4 regions of the Lentzea sp. HUAS12 genome follow, and region 4 is predicted to be linked to each of the others. Evidence: riboswitches for the same ligand, from Rfam matches in the RefSeq annotation. Region 4 holds a riboswitch; each other region holds the start of a gene.
What was found. A riboswitch is a leader RNA that binds a small molecule or an ion and turns the genes downstream of it on or off. The one in region 4 is predicted to bind cobalamin.
Positions count from the first base shown of each region.

Region 1: it holds a riboswitch for cobalamin, as region 4 does, so the genes downstream of both, ND450_RS17170 (CbtB-domain containing protein) here and ND450_RS18105 (ribonucleoside-diphosphate reductase subunit alpha) in region 4, are expected to answer to the same signal.
Region 2: it holds a riboswitch for cobalamin, as region 4 does, so the genes downstream of both, ND450_RS40590 (putative cobaltochelatase) here and ND450_RS18105 (ribonucleoside-diphosphate reductase subunit alpha) in region 4, are expected to answer to the same signal.
Region 3: it holds a riboswitch for cobalamin, as region 4 does, so the genes downstream of both, cobN (cobaltochelatase subunit CobN) here and ND450_RS18105 (ribonucleoside-diphosphate reductase subunit alpha) in region 4, are expected to answer to the same signal.

Region 1 is NZ_CP099738.1:3,921,440-3,928,830, reverse strand. It holds gene ND450_RS17180 (HAD family phosphatase) at 106-762, shown strand; gene ND450_RS17175 (CbtA family protein) at 759-1,508, opposite strand; gene ND450_RS17170 (CbtB-domain containing protein) at 1,531-1,719, opposite strand; cobalamin riboswitch at 1,773-1,905, opposite strand; gene ND450_RS17165 ((2Fe-2S)-binding protein) at 1,976-2,626, opposite strand; gene ND450_RS17160 (phosphoribosyl-ATP diphosphatase) at 2,735-2,998, shown strand; gene hisG (ATP phosphoribosyltransferase) at 3,015-3,875, shown strand; gene ND450_RS17150 (antibiotic biosynthesis monooxygenase) at 3,872-4,183, shown strand; gene ND450_RS17145 (phosphoribosyltransferase) at 4,117-4,758, opposite strand; gene ND450_RS17140 (thioesterase family protein) at 4,821-5,594, opposite strand; gene ND450_RS17135 (PD-(D/E)XK nuclease family protein) at 5,591-6,466, opposite strand; gene ND450_RS17125 (site-2 protease family protein) at 6,847-7,391, shown strand, end outside.
Region 2 is NZ_CP099738.1:8,640,913-8,648,303, reverse strand. It holds gene ND450_RS40590 (putative cobaltochelatase) at 1-1,712, opposite strand, end outside; cobalamin riboswitch at 1,747-1,878, opposite strand; gene ND450_RS40585 (low specificity L-threonine aldolase) at 1,907-2,869, opposite strand; gene ND450_RS40580 (hypothetical protein) at 2,877-3,116, opposite strand; gene ND450_RS40575 (hypothetical protein) at 3,126-3,629, shown strand; gene ND450_RS40570 (cytochrome P450) at 3,613-4,674, opposite strand; gene ND450_RS40565 (8-amino-7-oxononanoate synthase) at 4,718-5,911, shown strand; gene ND450_RS40560 (GNAT family N-acetyltransferase) at 5,865-6,323, opposite strand; gene ND450_RS40555 (serine protease) at 6,337-7,071, opposite strand; gene ND450_RS40550 (LysE family translocator) at 7,220-7,391, shown strand, end outside.
Region 3 is NZ_CP099738.1:9,357,569-9,364,959, forward strand. It holds gene ND450_RS44135 (BTAD domain-containing putative transcriptional regulator) at 1-811, opposite strand, end outside; gene ND450_RS44140 (hypothetical protein) at 989-1,495, shown strand; gene ND450_RS44145 (precorrin-2 C(20)-methyltransferase) at 1,554-3,002, opposite strand; gene ND450_RS44150 (precorrin-8X methylmutase) at 3,002-3,622, opposite strand; gene ND450_RS44155 (hypothetical protein) at 3,619-4,614, opposite strand; cobalamin riboswitch at 4,623-4,756, shown strand; gene cobN (cobaltochelatase subunit CobN) at 4,791-7,391, shown strand, end outside.
Region 4 is NZ_CP099738.1:4,113,251-4,120,641, forward strand. It holds gene ND450_RS18075 (TIGR03086 family metal-binding protein) at 1-350, opposite strand, end outside; gene ND450_RS18080 (YbjN domain-containing protein) at 350-760, opposite strand; gene ND450_RS18085 (DUF998 domain-containing protein) at 685-1,392, opposite strand; gene ND450_RS18090 (SDR family NAD(P)-dependent oxidoreductase) at 1,451-2,191, opposite strand; gene ND450_RS18095 (LysR family transcriptional regulator ArgP) at 2,209-3,066, opposite strand; gene ND450_RS18100 (LysE/ArgO family amino acid transporter) at 3,166-3,714, shown strand; cobalamin riboswitch at 3,912-4,124, shown strand; gene ND450_RS18105 (ribonucleoside-diphosphate reductase subunit alpha) at 4,230-6,584, shown strand; gene ND450_RS18110 (ribonucleotide-diphosphate reductase subunit beta) at 6,638-7,391, shown strand, end outside.

The sequences.
Region 1 (7,391 bases), 190 kb from region 4:
GTCCGGCGCGACCACGTATCGTGAGTGGGGCCCTCGGGCGGCACCGTCGCCGCCGGAACACCACCGACGCCTTCGTGGCGCACCACCCGGAGGCGGAGTACTTCGATGTCTGACTTGCAGGCCGTGCTGTGGGACATGGACGGCACGCTGCTCGACTCCGAGAAGCTGTGGGACATCCCGCTCTACGAGTACGCGGAGAAGCTCGGCGGCGTGCTGACCGTCGAGACCCGCGAGCGCATGGTCGGCAGCAACGTGCCCACCACGATGCGCCTGCTGTTCGGTGACGTCGGCATCGAGCCCACCGAGGCCGACATGGCCGACGGAGCCGCGTGGATCCTGCGCCGCACCGAGGAGGTCTTCCGCGCCGGCCTGCCGTGGCGTCCGGGTGCCCAGGAGGCGTTGCGCGCGGTGCGTTCCTCCGGCGTGCCGATGGCGTTGGTGACGTCCACCGAGCGCGGGCTGACCGAGGTCGCGCTGGACACGATCGGCCGGGACCTGTTCGACGTCACCGTGTGCGGCGACGAGGTGGACGGGCTGAACAAGCCGCTGCCCGAGCCTTACCTGAAGGCGGCGCGGCTGCTGGGCGTGGACGCCTCGCGGTGTGTCGCGGTCGAGGACTCGCCGACCGGTGTCGCGGCCGCGGTGGCCGCCGGGTGCACCGTGCTCGTCGTGCCCTGCGACGTCGAGGTGCCGGTGGGGGAGCGGCGGATCTTCCGCGACTCCCTCACCGGCGTCGACCTCGACGTGCTGCGCGCGCTCTAAAGCGCGGCGGCGGGCGTCTTCGCCTTGCGCGTGGCCGGGTCCACCAGCAGGCCGAACACCACGCCGATGCCGACGTAGAGCGTGGCCAGCTGGGCGAGCGAGCTGAGGCGGAACTGCCACAGCACGGTCACCGGCATGTCCGCCGGGATCGTGTCCGGCGGTGCGGGGAACGCCAGCAGCACCACCGCCGTGGCCGCGGCCACGGCGAGCAGCACGGCCGTGGCGCGCACCGGCTGCGACTGCGCGCGCAGCTGTTCGGCGAGCAGGCTCGCACCCCACACGATCACCAGGCCCGCGACCACCACGCCCAGGTACAGCGCGGTGCGGTGGTTCACCGTCTCCGGGTCGCCCACCGCGGGCGGGTTGGCCGGGTACTTCAGCCACGGCAGCAGCGCCACGGCACCGAACACCGCGGCACCGAACGTGGCGCTGCGGGTGAACGGCGTGCTGCCGGAGAACCAGCGCTTCGACAGCGCGTAGGCCGTGGCGAACACCAGGCCGACCGCGATGCCGACGATCACCACGCCGAGCATGCCGCCGACGACCTGGGCGCCGCGGCTGACCAGCTCGTCCTCGCCGCCGTGGGTGTGGCCGGCCTCTTCACCGGCGGGTGCGCGAGCTTCCTCGACCGCGAGCGCCGCTCGGATCGGGATCTCGGTCACCAGGAGCTGCACCAGCGCGGACGCGACACCGGCGATGCCGCCGGCCGCGATCCCGCACAGTGCGATGGACTTGTACGTCGTCATCTGCTTGATCAGCGGTGCCGGATCAGTGGCAGGGGACGCCGAGGGCGTGGCGGCCGTCGTGGAAGAACTCGTGCAGCAACTCGGATCCCGCGCCGAGCGCGAGGCCGTTCTCCTGCAGGACCAGGTAGGTGACGATCAGGCCGAGCAGTGAGACGGCGAAGGCCCATTTGGGCACGCGGACGGCGGACAGGCTTGCTGCGGGGCTCGTCATGACGGGCTCCTCCATACCTCGTGGAAGGTCAACTCTCCTTGCGGCGCCGCAGCCGGTCTCCTGACTCCCGGATCAACGCTGCCCCCGCGTCTTCCCAGTCCCGGCGGGGACCAGTGACGTGCTCGGCGGGGATCGCTTCCCGGTCACAGTGGCGAGGACCGCGCCGGATTTCCACCGGCTTCCCGTCACTGCGGCGCGTGCACCGTAAGTTGATCGGCCCGTTAAGCACAACCGGCCATAAGAGTTGTTGCGTTCCTCACTTCACGAGTGGGCAGTCGCCGCACTTCCCACCTGCGGCGACGCGGTAGTACAGGCAACAGCTCCTGCGCCGGAAACCGAGCTCGCCGGGAAAGCTCAGAAATTCCCCCGCCTGTTCGAACGGCGGCGCGCTCATGAGCAGTTCGCCCCGTTCTTCCGCTTCTTCCGCCGTGAGCATGCGTGCGCGCACAACCATTTTCAGTGCCCCCGCGATGTTGGACATCGCGTTGCCCCACAACAATCCGGTCGCCACCGGGGCGACCGCCTGGACGGCTTCCACCACGGGCGCGAGCGCCTCGGCGGCCGGCGGGCCCAGCCGCGGCTCGTCGATCCGGACGCTCAGGCCGTTCGCGGGATCGTGTCGCCACCACAGGTTCTCGGGGCGGACGTCGACGGGCAGGTTCGCGGCCGTCAGCGGGCTGAGCAGCCGTGCCGTGTAGCTCAGGAAGAACAGGCTCGCCGCGACACGGGGTTCGTCGGTTCTGTACCGGATCGCGATGGCGTCGATCGTGGTCTTGAGCGCCGGGCCCTCCAGCAGTGCCGTTCCCGGCAGCCAGGACTCGTTCGGACGGCCCACGTCGAGCGCGAAGAACGGGTTGATTCCGCGCACCCGGCGCAGCGCGTGCAGGACCTCCGCGAATTCGGACACGGGAATTCACGCTACCGGGTGTCCATGCAGGACAGATCACGTCCACCGCCTGGGACAGATGAGACCGCGGTGTGGACGGGGGTCGCCGGGATGGGAGGATGTGGAGCCGTGAAGACCTTCGATTCCCTGTTCGCTGAACTGACCGAACGAGCCGCCACCAAGCCGGAAGGTTCCGGCACCGTCGCCGCGCTCGAGGCCGGGGTCCATGCGCAGGGCAAGAAGGTCCTGGAGGAGGCGGGCGAGGTCTGGATCGCCGCCGAGTACGAGTCCGACGAGAAGCTCTCCGAAGAGATCTCGCAGCTGCTCTACCGCCTCCAGGTGCTCATGCTGGGCCGTGGGCTCACCCTCGAAGACGTGTACAAGTACCTCTGACGGAAAAGACCTCCACATGCTGCGCGTAGCAGTCCCGAACAAGGGCGCGCTCGCCGAACGCGCCTCCGCCATGCTCACCGAGGCCGGTTACCGGCAGCGGCACGAGCCCCGCGACCTCACCGTGCTCGACAACAACAACGAGGTCGAGTTCTTCTTCCTGCGCCCCAAGGACATCGCGATCTACGTGGCGTCCGGTGACCTGGACCTCGGCATCACCGGCCGCGACCTGGCCGCCGACTCGGGCGCCGACGACAACGGCTCCTCCGTCGAGGAGCTGCTGGCACTGGGCTTCGGCTCGTCGACCTTCCGCTACGCGGGCCCCCGCGGCACCGACTGGAAGGTCGAGGACCTGGAGGGCAAGCGCCTCGCCACGGCGTACCCCAAGCTCGTCGGCCGCGACCTCAAGGCCCGCGGCATCACCGCGAAGGTGATCCGCCTCGACGGCGCCGTCGAGATCTCGATCCAGCTGGGCGTGGCCGACCTGATCGCCGACGTGGTGGGCTCCGGCCGCACCCTGCGCCAGCACGACCTGGTGCCGTTCGGCGAGCCGATCTGCGAGTCGGAGGCGGTCCTCATCCACCGCAACGGCTCGGAGCTCACGGCGGCCAAGAAGCAGCTCACCGCCCGTCTGCAGGGTGTCGTGTTCGCGCAGCAGTACCTGATGCTCGACTACGACTGCCCGCGCTCGATCCTCGACGAGGCCATCGCCCTCACCCCGGGCCTGGAGTCGCCGACGGTCGCGCCGCTCGCCAACGCCGACTGGGCGGCCGTGCGGGCGATGGTGTCGCGCAAGGAGGCGAACAAGGTGATGGACGAGCTGGCCGCCATCGGCGCCAAGGCCGTGCTGGCCTCGGACATCCGGTTCTGCCGCCTGTGATCACGGAGCACGCCCTGCTCGACGTCCTGCCGGGCTCCGAGCAGGACTTCGAGTGGGCGTTCGGCGAGGCGCGGGAGCTGATCTCCGCCTCGCCGGGCTTCCGCGGCCTGGAACTGCTGCGGTGCCTGGAAACGCCCTCGCGCTACCTGCTGCTCGTGCGCTGGGACTCGGTCGAGGCGCACGAGGTCGGATTCCGGCAGGGGCCGTCCTACGAGCGGTGGTCGTCGTTGCTGCACCGCTTCTACTCGCCGTTCCCGGTGGTCTCCCACTTCGAGAGCGCGCTGAGCACCTCGTCGTCCGTGGTCTGATCGAAGCTCTCGTACCAGCGGCTCACGGACTGGAAGTGCTTCGGCGTCAGGACGGCGATCACCGGGGTGCTGAACGTCCTGAGCGACTCCCGGGCGGCCACGGGCACGGCCAGCGTGACGCTCTTCGGTGCGCGCTGGGCGATCCAGAGCAGTGCCGCTCGGGCGGTGACGCCGGTCGCCAGGCCGTCGTCCACGAGGATGACGTCGCGGTTCTCGACGGTGAGCGGCTTGGCGCCGCGGTAGAGGAGCGTGCGCCGCTGTGCCTCTTTGCGCTCTTCGTCGCAGGTGCGGCCCAGTTGTTCCTCGGTGAGGTTCAGCGCTCGGAGTGCCCTCGGGTCGTAGATCGGCTCGCTGTCGGCCGTCACCGCTCCCACGCCGTACTCGGGGTGCCCTGGCGCGCCGATCTTGCGCGCGACGACGACGTCGAGTTCGGCTTCGAGGCGGCTCGCCACCTCCCGCGCGACCGGGACACCGCCTCGGGGCAGGCCCAGGACCAGCGGGTCGTGCCAGGGGAGACCGGCGAGTCGCGCTGCCAGGGCGCGGCCCGCTTCCTGCCGGTTCGCGAACCTCTTCACAGTCCCGTTGACGCTACGCGCCTGCCGTCGGGGGAGGCGAGCGGCAGGACGAGTGGTGCTCGTCAGCGCTCGCGCACGAACAACGCCTGCGCCGTCGTGCCCACCGGCCCCTCCGCGTCGTGCACGACGCTGGTCGCGACCCCGACCCCGTCCGGCCCGATGGTCGTCCGCGCGTCCATGCCCACCCACTCGCCGACGGGCCGGCGGTGCAGGTGGACCGTCAGGTCCGTGTTGATGGCGTACCACTTGCGGATGTCCACACGGGACGAGACGCCGCTGGCCGAGTCGACGACGGAGAAGAGGCGTTCCTCCGGCGTGGGCTCGGAACCCTCGACGACGGCCACCTTCGGGCGGGCCCAGACCTGGGCGTCGCCCGGCGTGAAGATGCCGCCCGACAGGGAGAGCCACTCGACGGCGGCCAGGTAGCCGCCGCCCCAGTGGTCCGGTATCTCCATGGGGACAGCCGTGTCCGGCGGTGCCATCGCCGGGACCTCGCCGCCTGCCACCGCCGTGGTGTCCGCACCGACGATGCGCCACGCACGGGCCGTCAGGACCGCACGGCCCTCGTGGGCGAGCGTTGCCGCCAGCAACTCGACGGAACGGCCGGACCGTTCGACCGACGTGGACACCGTCAGGTCGGCCACCGGGACCGGGCCGAGGACCTCGAACGTGACGCGGGCCAGTGCCGACGACGGGTTGCCCAGACCCAGCAGGGCACGCACCAGCAGCGCGGAGGGCGGGCCCAGGTGCTGGCTGTCCGGGCCCCACGGGCCGACGGTGTGCTCGGTGGAGCGGAACGCGTCGCCGCCCAGAGGCAGGTAGAAGGCCGGCATCAGTCGCGGTCCTGGAGGGTCTCGGTGTCGTCGGGCTCGGGCCAGCCGGGGTAGGGCGGCGGCGTGCCGTCGAACGCGGGGCAGAAGGCCTTGTGGTCGCAGTAGTCGCACAGGCGGCTGGGGTTCGGGCGGAAGTCGCCGGTCGGGGCCGCGCGCATGATGGCCTGCCAGATCGCGTCGAGCGTGCGCTCGAAGCGGGCCAGCTCGCCCTCGTCCGGCGTGTAGGCGAGGGCCTGGCGGTCGGCCAGGTACATCAGGCGCAGCTGGCGGGGGACGACGCCGCGCAGCTTCCACAGCACCAGCGCGTAGAACTTCATCTGGAACAACGCCTTCGCCTCGCCGATCTCGCGGGGGGCGGCGCCGGTCTTGTAGTCGACCACGCGGATCTCACCCGTCGGGGCGACGTCCACGCGGTCGATGTAACCGCGCAGCAGCACGCCGGAGGGCAGCTCGGACTCGACGAGCAGCTCGCGCGACTCCGGCTCCAGGCGCCGCGGGTCCTCCAGGCCGAAGTAGCCGTCGAGCAGCTTCGTGGCGGACCTCAGCCACTCCGCCTCCTCCTCGCTGCCCTCGGCCTCGAAGAGCGTGGCGAACTCCGGGCGTTCGGCCTTCACTCGCTCCCAGGCCGGCGTGATCATCGAACGGGCGCGGTCGGGCACGCGCTCGGCGGCGGGCAGCGCGAACAGGTCTTCGAGCACCGCATGCACCACCGTGCCGCGGACCTGCGCCTTCGTCGGCCTTTCCGGCAGCCGGTCGACCGCGCGGAACCGGTAGAGCAGCGGGCACTGCTTGAAGTCCCCTGCCCGGGAAGGCGACAGCGCGGGCCTGCGCAACGTGGTGCTCATGGTTCGCACCCTAGGACAGGGGTCTGACATTCCTGCGCGGGGCGGCGGGTGGCGGCGGGGGGAGGGGGAGTGGGGACGGGGGAGTGCGAGAAGTGGCGCGGAGGAGGGCAGGCGCCGAGGGGCGCGTTGGTGCGCGGAGTGGCGCGGAGGAGGGCAGGTGTGCGGAGAGGCGCGGGGCAGGTGAGGGCCGCTGGGGCGAGGTGGGGGTGGGAGGCAGGGGCGCGCGCCGGGCGGCAGGTGCGTGGTGCGGGTGGAGGGGCGTGTGCCGGGAGCACCGGTGTGGCCGGGCAGGCGCGTGCGGTTGGGACGGGCGCCCCGTCACCGCCCCGGCGAAGCTCGGCGAAGCCGGGCAGGCCCGCTCCACCGGCCACCGAACCGCGAGATCACACCCACCGCTCTACAGTGCTCCCGTGGCCGCGCGGACCAGTGATCGAGTGGGCGGCCTGCTGCTGTTCCGGGTGGCGGGCATCCCGGTGTTGCTCGCGCCGTCGTGGTGGATCGGCTCGGCGATCGTGGTGGCCTTCTACGCGCCGTTCGTCGACGACCTCGCTCCCGGTACGCCGCCCGGTGTCGGGTTGCTGATGGCGGTGCTGCTCGCCGTCTTCCTCGGTGTGTCCGTGCTCGCGCACGAGTTGGGGCACTGCGTCGCGGCGCTGCGGCTGGGGTTGCCGGTCAGGCGACTGCACCTGTTCCTGCTCGGCGGGTCCACCGAGATCATGCGCACGCCCGGCAAGCCCGGCCACGAAGGTGCGGTCGCGGGGGCCGGGCCCCTCGTGTCGATCGTGCTGGCGGCGGTCTTCGGTGTCGGCGCGACCGTCATGGAGCAGCACGGCGTGGTGTGGGTGCTGGTGTTCCAGCTCGCCGCCGCCAACGCCGCTGTCGCGATCTTCAACCTGCTGCCCGGGTTGCCGTTGGACGGCGGGCGGATCGTGCGGGCCGGCGTGTGGGCCGTTAC
Region 2 (7,391 bases), 4.5 Mb from region 4:
CCCAGGCCAGACGACGTGGCGCGCCCGTCGGTCAGCAGCACCACCAACGGCCGCTTGCGCGGGTCGCGCAACCGCTCGATCTCCAGGACGCGGTGGGCCTTCAGCAGACCGTCCGCCAACGGCGTGCGGCCGCCGGTGCGCATCTTCTTCAACCGCGTGGCCGCCGCGTCGACCGAAGTCGTGGGAGGCAGGGCGACCTCGGCGCTCTGGCCGCGGAACGTCACCACGCCGACCTTGTCCCGGCGCTGGTAGGCGTCGCGCAGCAACGAGATCACGGCGCCGCTGACGGCCGACATCCGCTTCTGCGCGGCCATCGAGCCGGAGGCGTCGACGACGAACAGGACGAGGTTCGACTCCTTGCCCTCCCGCACGGCCTTGCGCAGGTCGGCGGCGGTGAGCAGCAGGCCGGGGCCGCTGCGGCCGCGCGCGGCCTGGTGCGGTGCGGCGTTCGTGAGCGTGTCGACGAGGTGCAGCCCGCTGCCGTCCACTGTGGATGAACGAACCACCCGTCCGGTGCGCGCACGGGCGCGGGAACGCTTGCCCGGCGCGCCTTCGCCGACTCCGGGCACCTCCAGCAGCCGCGCCTTGAACGCGGGTGCGGGTTCCGGCGCAGGACGGTCCTGGGGCGCGTTGCCGCCGCCCCTCGGGCCGTCCTGCGGTTCGGGCAGCTCGCCGCCACCGGGACCGTCGTCGTCGGGGCCCTCGTCGGGTTCGGAGGCGTGCTCGGCGGCCTGCTTCATCGCGTCCTCGAGCTGCTGCTCCTCGATGCCGGGCTCGTCGAACGGGTCGCGGCGGCGCCGGTGCGGCAGGGCGAGCCGGACGGCCGTCTCGACATCGACCTCCTCGACCTCGGCGGCTCCGCGCCAGGCGGCGTTGGCGGTGGCGGCGCGGGCGACGACGAGGTCCGCGCGCATGCCGTCGACCTCGAAAGCCGCGCAGACGGCGGCGATCCGGCGCAGCTCACCGTCCGGGAGGGACACTCCGGCGAGCCGGGCGCGCGCGTCGGTGATCTGCTGCTTGAGGTGCGCGTCCTCGTCGGCCCACCGGGCGGCGAACGCCACGGGGTCCGCCTCGTAGGCGAGCCGGCGGCGGATGACCTCGGTGCGCACGGCCACGTCCCGCGCCGCCTTCACCGCCACGGTCAGCCCGAACCGGTCGAGCAGCTGCGGCCGCAGCTCGCCCTCCTCCGGGTTCATGGTGCCGACCAGCAGGAACTGCGACGGGTGCGACACCGAGACGCCCTCGCGCTCGACGTGCGCTCGTCCCATCGCGGCGGCGTCGAGCAGCAGGTCGACCAGGTGGTCGTGCAGCAGGTTGACCTCGTCGACGTAGAGCACGCCCCGGTGCGCCGAGGCGAGCAACCCGGGCTGGAACGCCCGCCTGCCCTCGGTCAGCGCCTTCTCCAGGTCGAGCGACCCGACGAGCCGGTCCTCGGTGGCGCCGACGGGCAGCTCCACGAGCCGGGCGGGCCGCCGTTCGACACCCTCGTGCGGCGCGTCGGGGCAGTCGGTCGTGCCCGGCACGCAGCCGAAACGGCAGTGCTGGGAGACCTCGAGCTCGGGCAGCAGCGCGGCGAGGGCGCGCACGATGGTCGACTTCGCGGTCCCCTTCTCGCCGCGGACGAGCACACCGCCGATGCCGGGGTGCACCGCGTTCAACAGCAGGGCGAGCCGGAGGTCGTCGTGTCCGACGACAGCCGAAAAGGGGTACATGCAGCGAAGTCCTTCCTCGGGTGTCCACGCCCGCGGCCAGGTGGAAGAGGGGGACGAGTTCCTGACTCCCGGCACGGGCCGGTCACAGTCGCGGGACGGCGCCGGAGTCACACCGGCTTCCTCGCACTCCCCTCACAGCCCCGGCATCGTCGCATTTCCGACCACCGGGTCCAACAGCCAGGTGAGCGACGTCGCTAGATCAGCCCCCGGAACTCGGCCCACGCCGCGCGCACCTCGTCCGCCGTCCACTCCAGCGCGGGCCCGGCCACGGTCACCTCGGTCTTGGCGAGCTGCCCGTCCTGCCAGAACCCGCCGAGGAACTCCCCGCTCAGCTCCTTGAGCCGCGCCGGGTCGCCCGGCAGGTGCAGCGCGAACTGGTGGGTGTGCGGTTCGGGCAGGTCCATGGCGGCGGCCACGACCTTGGCGTGCTCGACGTACGTGCCGAGCCTGGGCAGCACGGTGTCGAGGCCGTGCAGCGCGGACAGCGCCGCCGGCCACTGCTGGAACAGCATGCCGCCGTAGCGGTGCCGCCACACCCGTGCCTGGTCGACGAAGTCCTGGGTGCCGGCCAGGGCCGCGCCGGAGATGCCCTCCAGCGACTTGTAGAACGACACGTAGACCGAGTCGAACAGGCCCGCGATCTCGGGCAGCGGCTTGCCGAGGCCGTACGTGCTCTCCCACAGCCGCGCGCCGTCGAGGTGCACGACCGCGTCCCGTTCCCGCGCGAGGTCCACCCACGACACGAGCTCGTCCCAGGACGGCAGCACGAACCCGGCCTCGCGGTCGGGCACCTCCAGCAGCAGCGTCCCGTACGGTTCGGGGCACGATCCGATGTCCGAGGTGCGCACCTTGATCGGGCGCAGGCCGGACAGCACGGTCAGCGCGTCGTCCTCGTGGTGCAGGGGGTGTGCCTGCGGGTGCATCGCGACGATCGGGTTGTGCGTGCGGTCGGCCCAGCACTTCAGGGCGATCTGCTGCGCCATGGTGCCGGTCGGCACGAACAACGCCGCCTCGGTGCCGAGCAGGTGCGCGACCCGCGTCTCCAGCGTGCCCACCGGGCCGCCGTCGCCGTAGCGGTCGGGGTCGACGTCCGGCACGGGGCCGAGCGCCTCCAGCAACGTCTTCTTGCGGACTCCGGACAGCTGACGGTTCAACACCCCCGCATCAAACCTCAGCCGCGAGCGTCTCCGCGAGCGAAATGACCCCCGCGCGGATCTCGTCCGCCGTCATGCCCTGGGCCAGCAGGAACTCGATGTGCTCGCCCCGGAGGACGGCGATGACCAGCGGCAACGACGCCAGCACGTGGTCGAACAGCGTGCTCGCGAACTCCCCCCGGTCCCCGAAGCGGCGGAACACCGTGCCCTTGCCCACACCGCCCTCCAGGGCCACGTCCTCCCTGGACATCACACCTGGATGCCGCGGGAGCTGATCAACCGGGTGGCGGCGGCCTGGATCGCCACCCGGTTGTCGGCGCGTTCCAACGAACTCTCATGGGCGTGCCGCGCGACTGCCTACGCCACGAAGGCCGTCCTCGAGGACCCGATCGACGTGCCCGACGGCGTGAGCGACCACCAGGCCCTCGCCCTGCTCCTGCAGGGCACCACGGCGGTCGCGGCAGCCAAGGCGGCGCGGATCCCGCCCGGTGACCGGGTGCTGGTCGAGGCGGCGACCGGCGGTGTCGGCAGGATGGTCGTGTTCGGGTACACCAGTGGCGAGCCGTTGGACGTCACGGCGAGCGACATCTTCCGCAACGGCGTCGCGGTCATGGGCCTTCCCCGTGGAACGACCCCTCAGGAGGTGCTGGAGCCGGGCCTCGAACCCGTGCTGGGCGACGTCCACCGGTTCGACGAGATCGCCGAGGCGCGCCGGGCGCTCGAAGCCCGCACCACGCGCGGCAAGCTCATCGCGCGACCGTGACGGACCGGGGCGCGCGGAACGACAGCAGCTGGAGCCATTCCGGATCAGGGCCCGTCAGGTGCAACGACGGCTCGTGCGTGGCCACCGTCCGCACCGTCACGGCGGCCTCCAGCCGCGCCAGCCCGGCGCCGAGGCAGAAGTGCCGGCCGTACCCGAAGGCCAGGTGCCGCGGATCGGTTTCCTTGCCGCTCAACAACAACACGAGCTCCGCACCGGCAGGAACGCGCACACCGGAGAGCACGACCTCACGCGCGGTCAGCCGCCGCCACGTCACCACGGGCGTCTCGGTCCGCAGCACGTCCTCGACGAACGACTCGGCCACGCCGGGCTCCGGCAGCCGGGCCCACAACGCGCGGTCCTGCAACGCGCGCCGCAACGCCGTGGACAGCAGCTGCGTCGTCGTCTCCTGGCCCGCGATCAGCAGGAAGTAGCAGAGGCCGGCGGAGTCCTCCGCGGACACACCGGCGTCGGCCAGCGCGCAGAACAGCTCGCCGTCGCGCGCGTGGTAGCGCTTGACCAGCCACTGGTGGAAGTCACCGACGTCGTCGACCAGCTCCATCTGCCGTTCGCGGGTGACGTCGCCCCAGAATAACTCGAGCGAGCCTGCGCTCCACCGCTTCAGCGTCGGGATGTCGACGTTCTCCAGCCCGAGGAGCTCCATCAGCACGATCGCCGGCAGGTCCCAGGCCAGGTCCCGCACGAGATCCGTGCCACCCAGGCGTTCCGCGACGAGCGCGCGGATGCGAGGCTCCGCAGCGGAGACTCGGGCCGGCGTGAAGAACGACGCCACCAGGCGCCGCAGGCCGGCGTGCGACGACGACCCGTTGTTCGCGAGCGTCGGCGGCAGTGAGAACCGGGCGCGGACCAGGGCCCGCAGCGCCGGGGGCGCGACGGGTGTGACGGCGGTCAGCGCGTTGTCGGGCAGGTAGGTGACCGGATCGGCCAGCACGGCGCGCACGTCGTCGTGGTCCGAGACCACCCACCGACCGCCGACGACCTGCACCGGCGAGGTGAGTTCGGCGCGCGTGAAGGTGAACAGGTCCACGAGCGGCACGCTAGCGGGCGGATGGGAGACTCGGTCGGTGACCGTGAGCACAACTGAGGCGAGTTCCAGCGGCGGTGAGTCGACGTTCGACTGGATCGACGTCCGTTCTGAAGCGCGGGCCAAGGCCGGTCTGACCAGGCGCGTGCGACCGCGCACGGCGGACTCGACGGACCTCGACCTCGCGAGCAACGACTACCTGGGCCTCGCCAAGGACAAGCGGGTCGCGGGCGCCGCGGCCGCCGCCACGCTGAAGTGGGGCGCGGGATCCACGGGATCGCGCCTGGTCACGGGCTCGACGGAGCTGCACGCCGAGCTGGAGTTCGAGCTCGCGAACTTCTGCGGCTCGCAGTCGGCGCTGGTGTTCAGCAGCGGGTACATGGCGAACCTGGGCGCGGTCACGGCGCTGACGGGTCCCGGCACGGCGATCGTCGCGGACCAGCACATCCACGCGTCGCTGATCGACGGCACGCGCCTGTCGAAGGCCGACGTCGTCGTCGCGGACCACTGCGACGTGAGCAAGGTGAAGCACGCGCTGGAGACGCGGGGCAAGCGGCGCGCGATCGTCGTCACGGACTCGGTGTTCAGCGTGGACGGTGACATAGCCCCGCTCAACGAGCTGCACGAGGTCTGCCGGGCGAACGGCTCCGCGCTGGTGGTCGACGACGCGCACGGACTCGGCGTCGTCGGGCCGGGCGGCCGCGGCGCGGTGGCCGAGGCCGGTCTCATCAAGCAGCCGGACGTGATCACCACGCTGACGCTGAGCAAGTCGCTGGGCGCCATGGGCGGTGCCGTCCTCGGCCCGAGCCGGGTGATCAAGCACCTGATCGACACCGCGCGGCCGTTCATCTTCGACACGGGCCTCGCGCCGAGCAGCGCGGCGGCGGCCCTCGCGGCCATCAGGATCCTGCGCGAGGAGCCGGACCGCCCCGAGCGGGCGCTGACCGTGGCGCACGACCTGAGCAACCGCCTCAAGGAGGCCGGGTTCCAGGTCAGCACGCCGACCGCGGCCGTCGTGAGCGTGCGGGCACCGGGTCCCGAGGAAGCGTTCCGGTGGGCCGAGGCCTGCCGCACGAGCGGTGTGGTCGTCGGCTGCTTCCGGCCGCCGTCGGTACCGGACGGGATCAGCAGGCTGCGGCTCACCGCGCGCGCCGATCTGACCGAGGCCGACATCGAGCGCGCGGTGCGCGTGATCAGGGAGAGCGCCGCATCCGCAGGTGTGGGATCCCGTCCTCGATGAACTCGTCGCCCTCGGGCACGAACCCGAACGAGGCGTAGAAGTCGGCGACGTACGTCTGCGCGTCGAGCACCGACGGCGCGCTGCCGATGTCCACGAGTGCGGCCTGCATGAGCCGGCGGCTGTACCCGCGACCGCGGGCCATGCGCGCGGTGACGACGCGGCCGATGCGGAACGTGCCGTCCGGGTCCTCGAGCAACCGCAGGTACGCGAGCGGATCGTGTGATCCCTCGGCCTCCAGCCAGAAGTGCCGGGTGCCCTGTTCCAGGTCGCGGCCGTCCACGTCGGCGTAGATGCAGTTCTGCTCGACGACGAAGACGTCCTGCCGCAGCCGCAGGATCGCGTAGAGCTGGGCGGGGCTCAGGTCGAGCCCCCACTGGCGGCGCAGGGTGGCGGGAAACTGTGTGGTTCGCACGTGACCGTGGATATCAGAAGCCCAGCGTCTGCCGGTAGTTCGCGAGTCGCGTGTACACACCGGGCTCGTCCGCCCGAGCGCAGCCGCGGCCGAACGACACCACGCCCGCGAGCCGTCCGCGGACCACGAGCGGCCCGCCCGAGTCGCCCGTGCAGGCGTCCCGGCCGCCCCGCCCGGCGCACAGCATCGCGCCCGGCCGGTAGTCCGGCTCCTTGAGCAGGCACTCCTGGTCGGACAGGATCGGCACCGTCACCTTGCGCAGCGTCATCGCCGGCGGGGCGTTCTCGGCGGTGCGGCCCCACCCGAGCACCACGCCGTCGGCGCCGGGCTCACCAAGTTCGATCGTCCGGTACGGCACCGGACGCGCGAGCGTGAGCACCGCCACGTCGTCGCCCTTGGTGACCTCGACGTACTCGGGGTGCCGCCACACGCCCGAGACCGCGGCCTCGATGCCCTCCGCCTTGTCGCGCAGGTCCGTGCGACCCGCGACCACGCGCAGTTGCTCGGCGGGGCGCTGGTTCTTGCCGAGCACGCCCTTCAGCGTCACGCAGTGCGCGGCCGTCATGACCTTGTCCGCCGCCACGAGCGCGCCACCGCAGACCAGCTGACCGTCCGTGGTGGTGATCGCCACAACCCACGGGGTGTCCGCCACCCGCGCGGGTGTCCCCCCAACGATCGCATCGGCGGTGGAAGTACCGCTGACCAGCGCGATCACAGCGATCAGCACGGCACACCGCTTACCCCTCACGGACCACTCCTCGTTGCGCCAGGTGGACGATCGGTCACCAACGGTAGCGATCGCGCTAGGGTGGCGTCAAAACCGGAGATTCTTGTGTTAACGTCCCATAAGGCCGAAGATTTTGCGGTCAGTGGTGTAGCTCACGGGGGTATGTACGGTGTTGTTCGACTTCGGCCAGGTTCCGGCCTTCCTCATCGCGTGCGCGGTCGTCATCGTGACCCCCGGCGTGGACGCGTTCCTGCTCCTGCGCACGTCACTGCGGTCGGGCACCCGCGCCGGACTGCTCGCGCTCGGGGGCATCCACTCGGCCGCGGCACTCCAGGTCGCAC
Region 3 (7,391 bases), 4.4 Mb from region 4:
TGAACAGCGCGGGAGCGGCCGGCAGCTGGCGCGGTACCACCGGTGACCGGTTCTCCTGGGCGGCGAGGCCGGGATCGGCGGCCAGCATCCTCTGGTGGAGTTCTCGCAGGGGCGGCCGGGGATCGACGCCGAGCTCCTCGGCCAGCAGGACGCGCAGCCGCTCGTAGCGCTCCAGCGCGTCGGCCTGACGACCGCTGCGGTACAGAGCGAGCATGAGCTGGGCCGTGATGCGCTCGTCCAGCGGGTGCGCCTGGGCACGCGTGGTCAACTCGGGCAGCAGCGCGGCGTGCCGGCCTTGGCGCAGCGCCAGTTCGAGGCGGTCGGTGTCGGCGGCGAACCGCTCGCGCTCGAGTTCCTGGCGCAGCGTGGCGATCCACGGCGTGTCCAGCCCGGCCAGCGCCTCACCACGCCACACCTGCGCGGCCTGCTCCAGCAGTTCCGACGCATGGACCTCGTCGGCGTCGGCGCGGGCATCGGCGACCAGGCGCCGGAACCGGTGCACGTCCACCTGACCGGGTGCGGCCAGCAGGACGTAGCCGCCACCGCGCCGCTCGATCACCACCTCGTCCGCGACGCCACTGGCGGACAGCAGGATGCGCAGCCGCGACAGGTAGTTGCTCACCAACTGCCGGGCCCGCCGGGGCGGGCGCTCGCCCCAGATCCGGTCCACCAGCTGGTCGGTGGAGACCACCTGGTTGGCCTCGACCAGCAACGTCGCCAGCACGTACCGCTGGCGGGCGTGCCCGAGGTCCACCCGCGTTCCGTCGACGAAGACCTCGACCTGGCCCAGCACCCGCAGCTCCACCCTCACCCGCGCAGCTCCCCCTCCGATCGCGGCACGGCGATGTGCGAATTCCTGCTTATTCCCGGAGGCACCCAGGGCGGCACCACTGAACAGCCGATTCGCAGAACGTTGTGTGGCCGCACGAAACCGGGCGTCCACGCTGGCCTGCGTCCCGATCCACATGACGAACGCAAGGAGAAGCGCATGTTGGGTGGATTCAGGCGGATCGCCTGCTTCCTGTCCGTCCTGCTGCTGAGTGCCGGTGCGGCCGGCACCGCGTCAGCCGCGACAGCGGTGCCGGCCGCACCGCGGGTCGTGTTCAGCGGGCCCGTCATCGGGCTGTCCGCCCAGGGGGACGTGTCCGCGGCCGCGATCCGCTGCGAGGTCGGCGTCGGCAACGACGTCACCCTCTACGACGGTCAGCTCCACGTCACGTGGGCCATCGCCTGCCGGGACACCGCGACCAACCAGTTGTCGCCCCTGGTCAAGGACATCAGCATGATCATCGGCATCCGCAAGGGCACCAGCATCATCCCGCCGACCAGCCCGCTGTGCACAACGCCCGGCCCGTCCGCGACGTGCTCCCACCACGTGCTCTACGACGGGTTCACGGGCAGGACCGACAGCGTGATGGCGGCCCAGGTGACGTGGACGGACGGTTATCAGCCGCTCACGGGGTCGTTCCGCTCCGGCGGACGCATCATCACCTGAACCCGGCCCTCCGCACCCTCCGCGCCGGCCGTTGCCGGCGCGGAGGGTGCGGACGTGGTCAGGACGGGTAGCGGCGCGGCGTGAACACCACGCCCGCGTCCGTGACGACGGTCTGCGACGAACCGATGATCAGCAGGCAACGCATGTCGATCGTGTCGGGGGCGAGGGTGCCGAGCGTGAGCACACGGATCTCCTCCTCGGGGCCGCCGACGTCGCGTCCCACGACCACCGGAGTTTCCGGTTCGCGGTGCCGCAACAGAAGGTCTCGCATGTCCGCGACCTGGTGCGTGCGAGCCTTGGAGGCCGGGTTGTAGATCGCGACGACCAGGTCGGCCTTGGCGGTGGCCTCGAGGCGTTCGGCGATGACGTCCCACGGCTTGAGCCGGTCGCTCAAGGAGATCACCGCGTAGTCGTGCCCGAGCGGCGCGCCCGCCTTGGCCGCCACGGCGTTCGCGGCCGTCACACCGGGGATGACGCGCACCGGCACGTCCTGGGTCTCCGCCGCGACCTCCAGCACCGCGGTGGCCATGGCGAACACGCCGGGATCGCCCGACGACACGACCGCGACCCGCGAGCCCTTGCGCGCCAGGTCCAGCGCGAAGGCAGCGCGTTCGGACTCGACCTGGTTGTGCGAGGAGTGCCGCTGCTGGCCGGGACGTTCCGGCACGCGGTCGAGATAGGTGCTGTAGCCGACCAGTTCGTCGGCGGCTTCGAGCTCTTGGCGGGCCTCCGGGGTGAGCCACGCGCGGGTACCGGGGCCGAGGCCGACGACCACGACCTCGCCCTTCGGCTTGGCGGGCTTGGACCGGCTCGGCAGCAGCGCGATCGAGAAGTACGGGACGGACTCGGGGTCGACGTCGGCCAGCGGCGACATCTTCTGCCGCGTGGTGGTGGCGCGCTCCACGTACCACGCGCCGTCGAGCCTGCCGGAAGCTTCGAGCGCCTCGCGGACGTTGCCGAAGGTGCGGCCCAGCTTGAGGATCGCGGCGCAGTCGGTGTCGGCGAGCCGGGACGCGAGCTCGTCGGGCGGCAGCGTTCCGGGCAGGATCGTGAGCACCTCGTCGCGTTCCACGAGCGGGGTGCCGAGGACGGCGCTCGCCCCGCTCACGGACGTGACGCCGGGGACGACCTCCCACTCATAGCGGTCTTTGAGGCGCTTGTGCATGTGCATGTACGAGCCGTAGAAGAACGGGTCGCCCGCCGCGAGCACGACGACGTCACGCCCGGCGTCGAGGTGCGCGGCCAGCGTGGCGGCGGCCTCCTCGTAGAACGCGTCGATCTCGCCCTGGTAGTCGTCCGTGTCCTCGGTGGTGACCGGGTAGACGAGCTGTTCCATGATCTGGCCGTCGCGGAAGTACGGCGCCGCAACGGTCTTCGCGTTGCTGCGGCCGTGGCGGGCGCTGTGGAACGCGATCACGTCGGCGTCGTGGATGAGCCGTGCGGCCTTCACCGTCACGAGTTCCGGGTCGCCGGGACCCACGCCGACGCCGTAGAGCTTGCCCGTCATCACTCTTCCTCGCTCGCGATCGCGTTGATGGCCGCCGCCGTCATGGCACTGCCGCCGCGCCGGCCGCGCACCACGAGGTGCTCCAGATCCGTTGCGGCCAAAGCTTCCTTGGACTCCGCCGCCCCGATGAACCCGACCGGGATGCCCAGAACCGCCGCCGGCTTCGGGGCTCCCGCGGCGATCAGGTCGAGGAGGTGGAACAGCGCGGTGGGGGCGTTGCCGATCGCGATCACCGCGCCGTCAAAGCGGTCCGCGAGCAGTTCGAGGGCGGCGGCGCTGCGCGTGTTGCCGATCTCCTGCGCTCGTAAGGGTGTGCGCGGATCCTGGAGGTAGCAAAGGACTTCGTTGTCCTTCGGCAGCCGGCGGCGGGTCACGCCGGACGCGACCATGTTGGCGTCGCACAGGATCGGCGCGCCGTCGTGCAACGCCTCCCTGGCGTCACGCACGACGTTCGCGGAGAACGCGACGTCGTCGGGCAGGTCGGTCATACCGCACGCGTGGATCATGCGGACGACGACCTTCGCGACGTCTGCCGGGAACCTGGTGAGGTCCGACTCCGCGCGAATGGTGGCGAAGGACTGGCGGTAGATCTCCGCCCCGTCCTTGATGTACTGCGTCACCTGATCTCCTCGTAGCCGTCGCCGGTCGCGACGAACTCGATCACATCACCGGCGGGACGACCGCAGCGGCGGGCACAGCCCGACCAGTGAACGGGCCGGTCGTGCGGGGTTCCGAGCCACGCGCGGGCGTCGGCCCGCACGTCGGAGAGCGACTTCGCGCAGCCGGGGCGGCCGGTGCAGGCGCTCACACCGTGCCAGGGGGAGCCGGGGTCCGTGATCAGGCCGGAGGTGTCGGTGCCGGCGGGCACGACCAGGCCGCGCCACGGCGTCAGGCGGAGGGCGACGCCCGGAAGCTGGTGCGCGTCGAGGCGGCCTAGTGGAACGCCCGGGGTCAACGGTGAAGGTGCGACAGGAGTCACAGCAGGGGTGATGCGCGGGGCGTCCGTCGTGCCGAAGTGAGCGGTGATCTTTCGCACACCGTCGTCCACTTCGGACAGGCGCCAGGCCGGGCCGCGCAGCCGCTGGAACAGGCGGGCGGCGGTGAGGACGGCGTCGGCGGGGTCGGTGACGCGCACACCGGTGTCACGACCGGCGAGCAGCAGGGCGAACGTGCCCTCCGGGGCGCTGACCAGGCCGAAGTCGCCGCCCAGCCCGCTCACCGACTCCCCTGCCGTGAGCAGGAAACGGCCTGGCAGGTCCGCCAGTTCCGGGTCCGCGCACAACGCCGCGTCGATCTCGTCGACCAGCCCCTGGTTGTCCTCCAGCGGCGCCGCGATGATGTTGCGCATCCGCTCGTGCGTGGCCGACGGCAGCAGGCCCGCCGCGGCCAGTCGCGCACCCAGCTCCACGCCGTCCCGCAGGCCCCTGATCTGGAGGTTCGCCCGCGAGGTCAGTTCCACTGAACCGTTTCCGAGCTCCAGTGCGGCCACCCGCACGACGTCCCACTGAGCAGCGGAAAGCGTGCCGCCGGGCACCCGGATGCGCGCCAGCCCGCCGTCGGCCGCGGCGTGCAGCTCGACGGCGCCGGGGCAGGCATCCGGGTGACTACGCATAGGTCGGACTGTAACCCGCCGGTTAGGGTGAGCCCGAACGACGAAGCGCAGGAGGAAGCCGGTGTGAATCCGGCGCGGTCCCGCCACTGTGACCAGCACACCGCTGGGAGTCAGGAACTCTGCTTCGCCAGTCACCCGCAACCTGGGGCGAGGACCCCACGAGGGATGGAGCCTGCGTGATCCTGCTGCTGTCGACCTCCGACACCGACCTGCTGTCGGCGCGTGCGAGCGGTGCCGAGTACCGGCTCGGCAACCCGTCGCGCACCACCGTCGACGACCTCCCCGCGCTGGTGGACGGCGTCGACCTGGTCCTCGTGCGCATCCTCGGCGGCCGCCGGATGTGGGAGGAAGGGCTCGACTGGCTCCTCGCGAGCGGGCTGCCGGTGGTCGTGCTCGGGGGCGAGATGCAGCCCGACGCGGCGCTCATGGAGCTGTCGACGGTCGCCGGTGGCGTGTGCGCCGAGGCGCACCTCTACCTCGCGCACGGCGGCCCGGCGAACCTCACCGAGCTGCACAAGTTCCTCTCCGACACCGTGCTGCTGACCGGCCACGGCTTCGCGGCACCGGCCGCCACGCCCACGTGGGGGGTGCTGGAGCGGGAGAGCACGCCGGAGACCGGTCCCACGGTCGCCGTGCTCTACTACCGCGCGCACCACGTCGCCGGGAACACCGCGTTCATCCACGCCCTGTGCGACGCGATCGAGGCCAAGGGCGGCAAGCCGCTGCCGGTCTACTGCTCCTCGCTGCGCACCGCCGAACCCGAGCTGCTCGACACCCTCCGGCAGGCCGACGCGCTGGTCGTCACGGTGCTCGCCGCCGGGGGCACGAACCCCGCCAAGGCGTCCGCCGGTGGTGACGACGACGCGTGGGACGTCGGGGCGCTGGCCGCGCTCGACGTACCGATCCTGCAGGGGTTGTGCCTCACGTCGAGCCGCGACACGTGGGATTCCAACGACGACGGACTGTCTCCTTTGGACACCGCGACCCAGGTCGCGATCCCGGAGTTCGACGGCCGGATCATCACGGTCCCGTTCTCGTTCAAGGAGATCGACGAAGACGGTCTCACCGTCTACGTCGCCGACCCCGAACGGGCGCTGCGCGTCGCGGGCATCGCCGTGCGGCACGGCCGGTTGCGCCACATCCCGGTCGCCGAGCGCAAGGTCGTCGTGATGCTGTCGGCGTACCCGACGAAGCACTCGCGCATCGGCAACGCGGTCGGGCTCGACACGCCCGCGTCGACCGTGCGGCTGCTCAAGGCCATGAAGGAGCACGGGTACGACATCGGCGACGAGCTGCCGGGCGTCGACGAGCTCGACGGCGACAAGCTGATCCACGCGCTGATCGCCGCCGGTGGCCAGGACGCCGACTGGCTCACGCAGGAGCAGTTCGAGAGCAACCCGATCCGCATCGCCGCGGCCGACTACCGCGAGTTCCACGAGACGCTGCCGGAGGACTTCCGCGAGTCGATGCGCGAGCACTGGGGCGAGGCGCCCGGCTCGTTGTTCGTCGACTTCTCCAAGTCCGAGGACGGCGAGATCGTGCTGGCCGCGCTGCGGTCCGGCAACGTCGCGGTGATCGTCCAGCCGCCGCGCGGGTTCGGCGAGAACCCGATCGCGATCTACCACGACCCGGACCTGCCGCCGTCGCACCACTACCTCGCCGCCTACCGGTGGATCGAGTCGAACTTCGGCGCGGACGCGGTGGTGCACGTCGGCAAGCACGGCAACCTGGAGTGGTTGCCGGGCAAGACCGTCGGCATGTCGGCGTCCTGTGGCACGGACGCGGCGCTCGGCGACCTGCCGCTGATCTACCCGTTCCTCGTCAACGACCCCGGTGAGGGCACGCAGGCCAAGCGCCGTGCGCACGCCACGCTGGTCGACCACCTCGTGCCGCCGATGGCCCGCGCCGACAGCTACGGCGACATCGCGCGCCTGGAGCAGCTGCTCGACGAGTACGGGAACATCTCCGCGATGGACCCGGCGAAGGTGCCGGCGATCCGCGCGCAGATCTGGACGCTGATCAAGGCCGCGAAGCTCGACCACGACCTGGGGCTCGACGACCGGCCGCACGACGCGGAGTTCGACGAGTTCATCCTGCACGTCGACGGCTGGCTGTGCGAGGTCAAGGACGTCCAGATCCGCGACGGCCTGCACGTCCTCGGCGAGGCGCCCACCGGTTCCGTTCGCGTGAACCTCGTGCTCGCGATGTTGCAGGCGCGGCAGATGTGGGGCGGTCAGGTCGCCGCGCTGCCAGGTCTGCGTGAGGCACTCGGGCTCACGAGCACCGCACGGGAAGACGTGGACGCGATCGAGGAAGAGGCCCGCGCGCTCGTCCAGGCGATGGAGGACGCGGGCTGGGACCGTTCCGCCGCAGCGGGTCTGCACCCCTCGGCGGACGTGCAGAAGATCCTGGAGTTCGCGGCCGTCGAGGTCGTCCCGAGGCTCGCGCGCACCACGGACGAGATGACGAACGTCCTGCACGCGCTGGACGGCGGCTACATCCCGGCCGGCCCGTCGGGTTCTCCGTTGCGCGGCCTGGTGAACGTGCTGCCGACCGGCCGCAACTTCTACTCGGTCGACCCGAAGGCCATCCCGTCGCGGCTCGCGTGGGAGACCGGCCAGGCGATGGCCGACTCGCTGCTGGAGCGCTACCGGTCCGAGAACGACGGCGAATGGCCGCCCTCGGTCGGCCTGTCGGTCTGGGGCACGTCCGCGATGCGCACCGCCGGCGACGACATCGCCGAGGTCTTCGCACTGCTCGGCGTCCGGCCCGTGTGG
Region 4 (7,391 bases):
ATCTCGTCCAGCGCCACGGCCGCCGCGACCTCCCCCGGCAGGTCGACGCCGCCCGCGCGGGTCATCCCCTCCCACGCCTCGTGAGCGCGCCAGGCCCGCGCGAGCTCGTCCAGCCTCGCCGGGATCGACTCGCGGAAGTCGTCCGGCAGCCGGGACGCGTCGCCGGACGCCGTGCCCTCCAGCGGGGTCTTGCGCGCCGCCATCGTGAACGCGACCGCCAGGCCGTGGACGTGGTCGAGCAGGTCGCCGACCGTGTAGTCCGGGCACGGGGTCGGCGCGTCCAGGTCGTCGTCGCCCACGGCGCGCACCACGTCGGCCAGCCGGCCGGCGGCGGGGGTCAGGTCGAACATCAGTAGCCGTCGCCTCCCCAGAACTGCTCCTCCAGCGTGTCCGCGGTGCCGGCGAGCAGCTGCAGCGGGTCGGTGAACTCGTGGATGTCGAGGTCCTTCAACGGCAGCGAGTGCCGGACCACCACGTGCTCCCCCATGATCGCGAGACCGCAGGCGACGGTGGAGTTGCCGACCTCCGCCAGGACGTCGTGCAGGTTCACCTGCGACGCCAGGCCGCACGGGGAGGCGATCTGCACCCACTCGTGCACCTTGTCGAGCACTTCCCGGACGATGATCACGACCTGCGTGCGGTCGTCCTCGTCCTCCTCCACGTCCCCGAAGGTGAAGAGGATCCTCAGCTCCTCGTCCTCGTCGTGGATGACGTCGTACTCGGCGCGGACGTAATCCGCGAGGTCTCCCCAACTCGCCATGGCGCAACCCTACTGGCCGCGATGGCCCACAGCCCGACGACGAGCACGGCGCCGACCTCGGCGACGAGCAAGATCCTCTCGATGTACCCCAACGGGAACACGCGCCACCACCGCACGTCCGAGACGGCGCTCAGCGCAATGGCGTAGAGCAGCGGCATGAATGCGACAACGCTCAACAAACCGGATGCCATCGTCCACCTGGCGTGTCGCCCCCACACGTGGTCCCTCACCCACGGCCGGGCGAGCGCGATGATCGCGATCGGCAGGCTGACGAACGCGACCATGCTGCCGAACCGGTGGATGCTGCCGCTGACCTCGTTGGTGCCCATCGCCCAGTTGGTCTTGGGGAACGCCACCACGAGGAACAGGCCGACCGACCAGAGGACCAGCGCGATCGCGCCGGTGGACCGCCACTTCGCCACGCCCTTGTGGACCAGCACGCCGAGGATCGCGAGCGAGCCGACCGCCAGCAGCACCACGGCCACGTCGAACACCGGGCGGTAGTCGCCCAGCGCGTACTCGCTGATCGTGCGGCGCAGCGGCCCCACGGTCAGGTCGAGCAGGCCGACCATGGCGACCGTCACGACGACGGCGAGGGATCCGCCGGTGGCGGCGAGTCGAGGTATCAGCACATAACGGACAACGCCCCGGCCGGCGCGCCGGGTTCCTGGGTTCAGCAACCCGACAGGTTCAGCTCAGGATCGCGCCGCACGTGATGTTGACCTGCGCTCCCGTGACCGTGCGGCCCCAGTCCGAGGCCGCGAACACCGCGGCCCTGCCCACGTCGTCGAGCGTCGCGGCCCTGCCCAGCGCCGTCTGGCCGACGATGTCGGGTTCGACCTGGTCGCGGAACTCGCCCGGGATCGACTCGGGGACGCCACCGGTCTGCAGGGTCACCGTCCGGACGCCGTGCGGGCCGAGCTCCGCCGCGAGCTGGCGGCGCATCGCCTCGACCGAGTCGAACGCCGTCACCAGGCCGCCGAGGTTCCAGCGCCGGTGCACCTGACCGTCGCTCGTGCCGCCGAAGAACAGGATCACGCCGTCCCCCTGCCGGATCATGTGCCGGGCGGCGGCGCGGGCGGTGAGGAACTTCGAGCGCACGTTCGTGACGACCGGGCTCAGGTAGTCGTCGACGCTCATCTCGTGCAGCGGCGTGCCCTGCACGTCGTTGTCGGAGATGACGTTCACGGAGATGTCGATCCGCTCGAACCCGGCGGCGTGCTCGTCCACGCTCCGCTCGTCCAGCGCGTCGACCACGGCGTACCTGACGCCGAGTTGCTCGGCCTTGGCCTTGAGCGACGCCTCGGTGCGCGCGGCCAGGTGCACCTCGGCGCCCGCGTCGCGGAACGCCTTCGCGATGGCACCGCCGATCGTGCCCGCGCCGTAGATGACTGCGATCTTCCCGTCGAGGTTCATCGGTTCGCCGGTCATGCGGGGCAGGCTAACCGCTACCGCAGTGCCTCGCGCGCCTCCGCCGCCACCGCCCCGGCCACCGCGGTCAGCGCCGGCGAGTCGAGCTTCCACTGCTGCCAGTACAGCGGCACGGAGATGGTCCGGCCCGGTGCCAGGTCGACCAGCCCCTCCTGGAGTTGCTGCGGCGGCACCATCCCCCAGCCGAGTCCCGCCACGATCGCCCGCACGTAGACCTCGGACGACGGCACGTAGTGGCGGTGCTCGGACGCGCCCCGGCCGCGGGTCAGCGTGCGCGCGAACCGGTCCTGCAGGTCGTCGTTGCGGTCGAACACGACGACCGGCGCGTGCGGCAGCCACGACTTCAGCGGGCCGTCCTCGTGCCGGTCGATGAACTCCCTCGAAGCCATTGCCGCGTAACGGATCTCGCCGAGCTTGGTGACCGAGCAGCCCGCCACCGGTTCGCGGGACGACGTGACCGCCGCCATCACCAGTCCCTGGCGCAGCAACGCCGTCGTGTGGTCCTGGTCCTCGCGGTGCAGGTCGAACGAGATCCTGAGGTCCGGCGGAACCCGTTGCAGGGCGGGCAGGAACCACGTGGCGAGCGAGTCGGCGTTCACGGCGATCGGCACCCGCACGACCGCGTCCTGTCCCAGCGCCGCGTCCAGGTCCTGGTCGAGGGCGAGCAGTTGCCGACCGTAGCGGACCAGCACCTCGCCGGACGGCGTCAGCCGCACCGGGCGGGCGCGGACGAGCAGAACCCGCCCGGTGCGTTGCTCCAGCGCCTTGATGCGTTGCGAGACAGCGGAAGGAGTGACGTGCAGCGCGGCGGCAGCCGCGTCGAACGTGCCCGCGTCGACGACCGCGAGCAGCGTGCGCACCAGATCCAGGTCCATCACGAACGCTAATGATACGTAAGAATCTTTAGCTGGTCTCATCAAGACGGCGTCAATACCGTGAGGACTGTGACTGACCTGCTGCTCGGCTTCGGCACCATGACGACCCTGATCGTCGCGATCGGCGCGCAGAACGCTTTCGTTCTGCGCCAGGGGATTCGCCGTGAGGCCGTGGTCCGGGTCGTCGCGGTCTGCGCCCTCTCCGACGCGATCCTCGTCGCGGTGGGTATCGCCGGGTTCGGTGCCGTGGTGGAGAGGTTCCCCGCGGCGATCACCGTGGCCGCGGTCGTCGGCGGTCTTTTCCTGCTGGGCTACGGGTTCCTGGCCGCGCGCAGGGCGTTGCACCCGTCGGCGCTGGACGCCGGTACCGGGACCAGCAGCCGGCCCGTGCTGACCGCGCTGGCGCTGACGTGGCTCAACCCGCACGTCTACCTCGACACGCTGCTCCTGCTCGGCTCGATCGCGGCCGGCCGGTGGCTCTTCGGCGCCGGCGCGGTGACCGCGAGCATCACCTGGTTCGTCGCGCTCGGCTTCGGCGCCCGCCTGCTCGGCCCGCTGTTCGCGAAGCCCCGCGCGTGGCGCGTCCTCGACGGCCTCATCGCCGCCGTGATGATCACTCTCGGGGTGGCCCTGATCGCCGGGTCGTGATCATCACCAGCACCGCCGCGACGGCCAGTCCGGCACTCGCCGCGGGCGCCGCCGGCCCGACGAAAAGGGACGTCGAAGCGAGCCCCGCGCTGACCAGAGCACCGATGACGACCCGCGGCCGAAGATCACCCACGTTGATGACCCTAACCCACGACACGCGCATGTTGGGTGGTGATCCAGACCCCACCACCACATGTAGTATCTGCCGCGCTGGTGGTTCACCGACTCGGCTCAACCGGGCCGGTGAGGCAAGAGGGAACCCGGTGAGAACCCGGGACTGCCCCGCAGCGGTGAGTGGGAACGAAAGCCGTCAACGAAGCACTGGGTCGCACGACCTGGGAAGCGACGGCCGGTAGGCGTCAGCGGTGCGCCCACGAGTCCGAAGACCTGCCACTGGTGTGCGCGCAAGCCTGCGCGCACGACACGGTGCCCCGAGGGAGGGCGGCTGTGTGCACCAGTGGTGTCCACTGGCGTGCGCATGCGCTTTTCCCCGGGCCTGCTCGCGAGGAGAGAGCGTGCCCGACCGCCTTTCAGTGGTCATCAACGAAGCCTGCGCCGACCTGCCCAACGCGTCGGCCGAGGCGGTCCTGGCCGAGACCAAGCGGAACCTCTACCACGGCATCACCGACACCGAGCTGGCACTCGCGCCGATCATGGCCGCCCGCACGATGGTCGAACTCGACCCGGACTACTCCTACGTCAGCGCCCGCCTGCTGCTGGACAAGCTGCGCGCCGAGGCCTGCGGGGTCCCGCTGTCGCACGCGGAGATGACCGAGCGCTACCCCGCGTACTTCGAGTCGTTCGTCCGCGACGGCATCGGGTTCGGCCAGCTCGACCCGCGCCTGGCCGGCTTCGACCTGGTTCGTCTCGGTGCCGCCCTGCGGGCCTCGCGAGACCTGGACTTCCAGTTCCTGGGCATGCAGACCCTGTACGACCGCTACTTCCTGCACCACGACGGCCGCCGTTACGAGCTCCCCCAGGCGTTCTTCATGCGCGTCGCCATGGGCCTCGCCCTGGAGGAGGACGACCGCGACGCCCGCGCCATCGAGTTCTACGAGCTGCTGTCGTCGTTCGACTTCATGTGCTCGACCCCGACGCTGTTCAACTCCGGGACCACGCGCCCGCAGCTGTCGTCGTGCTTCCTCACCACCGTCGACGACGACCTGGCCGCGATCTTCCACGGCATCAGCAACAACGCGCTGCTGTCGAAGTTCGCCGGTGGGCTGGGGAACGACTGGACGCCGGTGCGCGGGATCGGCGCGCACATCAAGGGGACCAACGGCAAGTCGCAGGGCGTCGTGCCGTTCCTCAAGGTCGCCAACGACACCGCGGTCGCCGTCAACCAGGGCGGGCGTCGCAAGGGCGCGGTCTGCGCGTACCTCGAGACCTGGCACATCGACGTCGAGGAGTTCCTCGACCTGCGCAAGAACACCGGCGACGAACGCCGCCGCACCCACGACATGAACACCGCGAACTGGGTGCCGGACGAGTTCCTGCGCCGCGTCCGCGCGAACGGCCGGTGGACGCTGTTCTCCCCGGACGAGGTGCCGGACCTGCACGACGCGTTCGGTGACGAGTTCGCCGAGAAGTACCGCGCCTACGAGGCCAAGGCCGACAACGGCGAGATCAAGGTCTTCCGCCGGCTGCCGGCCGTGGACCTGTGGCGGCGCATGCTCACGATGCTGTTCGAGACCGGCCACCCGTGGATCACGTTCAAGGACCCGTGCAACCTGCGGTCGCCGCAGCAGCACAACGGTGTGGTGCACTCGTCGAACCTGTGCACCGAGATCACCCTGAACACGACGATCGACGAGGTCGCGGTGTGCAACCTCGGCAGCGTCAACCTCGCGCAGCACGTGACGGCCCAAGGCATCGACCACGCGCGGCTCGAGAAGACCGTGCGCACGGCGGTGCGGATGCTCGACAACGTGATCGACGTGAACTACTACACGATCCCGGAAGCGAAGAACTCCAACCTGAAGCACCGGCCGGTCGGCCTGGGACTGATGGGCTTCCAGGACGCGCTGTTCACGCTCGGCACGCCGATGGCGTCGAAGGAGGCCGTCGAGTTCGCCGACCGCAGCATGGAGGAGATCAGCTACTACGCCATCGACGCGTCCGCCGATCTCGCCCAGGAGCGCGGCGCGTACCGGTCGTTCGAGGGATCGTTGTGGAGCAGGGGGATCCTGCCGATCGACTCGGTCGAGATCCTGGCCGCCACGCGCGGCGAGGGTGAGCTGGAGCAGAACCGCGAGTCCACGATGGACTGGGCTCCGGTGCGCGAGAAGGCCCGCAGGGGCATGCGGAACTCGAACGTCATGGCGATCGCGCCGACCGCGACCATCGCGAACATCACCGGCGTGAACCAGTCGATCGAGCCGCTCTACCGCAACCTGTACGTGAAGTCGAACATGTCCGGCGACTTCACCGTGATCAACCCGGACCTGGTGCGGGCTCTCAAGCAGCGCGGGCTGTGGGACGAGCAGATGATCTCGGACCTCAAGCTGCACGACGGCGGCCTCGGCGCGATCGACCGGGTGCCGCCGTACCTGAAGGCGTTGTACGCCACGGCGTTCGAGGTCGACAGCTCGTGGCTGATCGAGGCGGGCTCGCGTCGTCAGAAGTGGATCGACCAGGCGCAGTCGCTGAACCTGTACCTGGCCGCGCCGAGCGGCCGCAAGCTCGACGAGCTGTACCAGCTGGCGTGGGTGCGCGGGCTGAAGACCACGTACTACCTGCGCACGCAGAGCGCCACGCACGTGGAGAAGTCCACGTTGCAGGGCACCGACGGCAAGCTCAACGCCGTCTCTCCCGTGGCAGTGGACCCCAACTGCTCCATCACCGACCCCGACTGCGAGGCCTGCCAGTGACCGAGAACCTGATCGAGGCGGGCGCCGCCCGCGTCTCCGTCGACGACAAGGCGATGATCAACTGCCGCGCCGACGTCAACCAGCTGCTGCCGCTCAAGTACCACTGGGCGTGGGAGAAGTACCTGGCGGGCTGCAACAACGCGTGGATGCCGACCGAGGTGTCCATGCAGGCCGACATCGGCCTGTGGAAGTCGAAGGACGGGCTGACCGACGACGAGCGCCTGATGATCAAGCGCAACCTCGGCTTCTTCGCCACGTCGGAGTCGTTGGTGGCCAACAACATCGTGCTCGCGGTCTACCGGCACCTGACGAACCCCGAGTGCCGCCAGTACCTGCTGCGGCAGGCCTTCGAGGAGGCCGTGCACACGCACACGTTCCAGTACATCTGCGAGTCGCTCGGCCTCGACGACGGCGAGCTGTTCAACATGTACCGGGAGATCCCGTCCATCACGGACAAGGCGGCGTGGGCGCTGCAGTTCACGCAGCACCTGGAGGACCCGGAGTTCCGCACCGGCACGCCGGAGAAGGACCAGGCGTTCCTCAAGGACCTCGTCGCGTTCTACGTGGTGTTCGAGGGCATGTGGTTCTACACCGGGTTCGCGCAGATCCTGTCGCTCGGCCGGCGCAACAAGATGGTCGGCATCGCCGAGCAGTACCAGTACATCCTGCGCGACGAGTCGATCCACCTGAACTTCGGCATCGACGCGATCAACCAGATCAAGATCGAGAACCCGCACCTGTGGAACGACGTGTTCCAGAAGGAGGTGCGGACCATGCTCGCGGAAGGCTGCGAGCTGGAGATCGCTT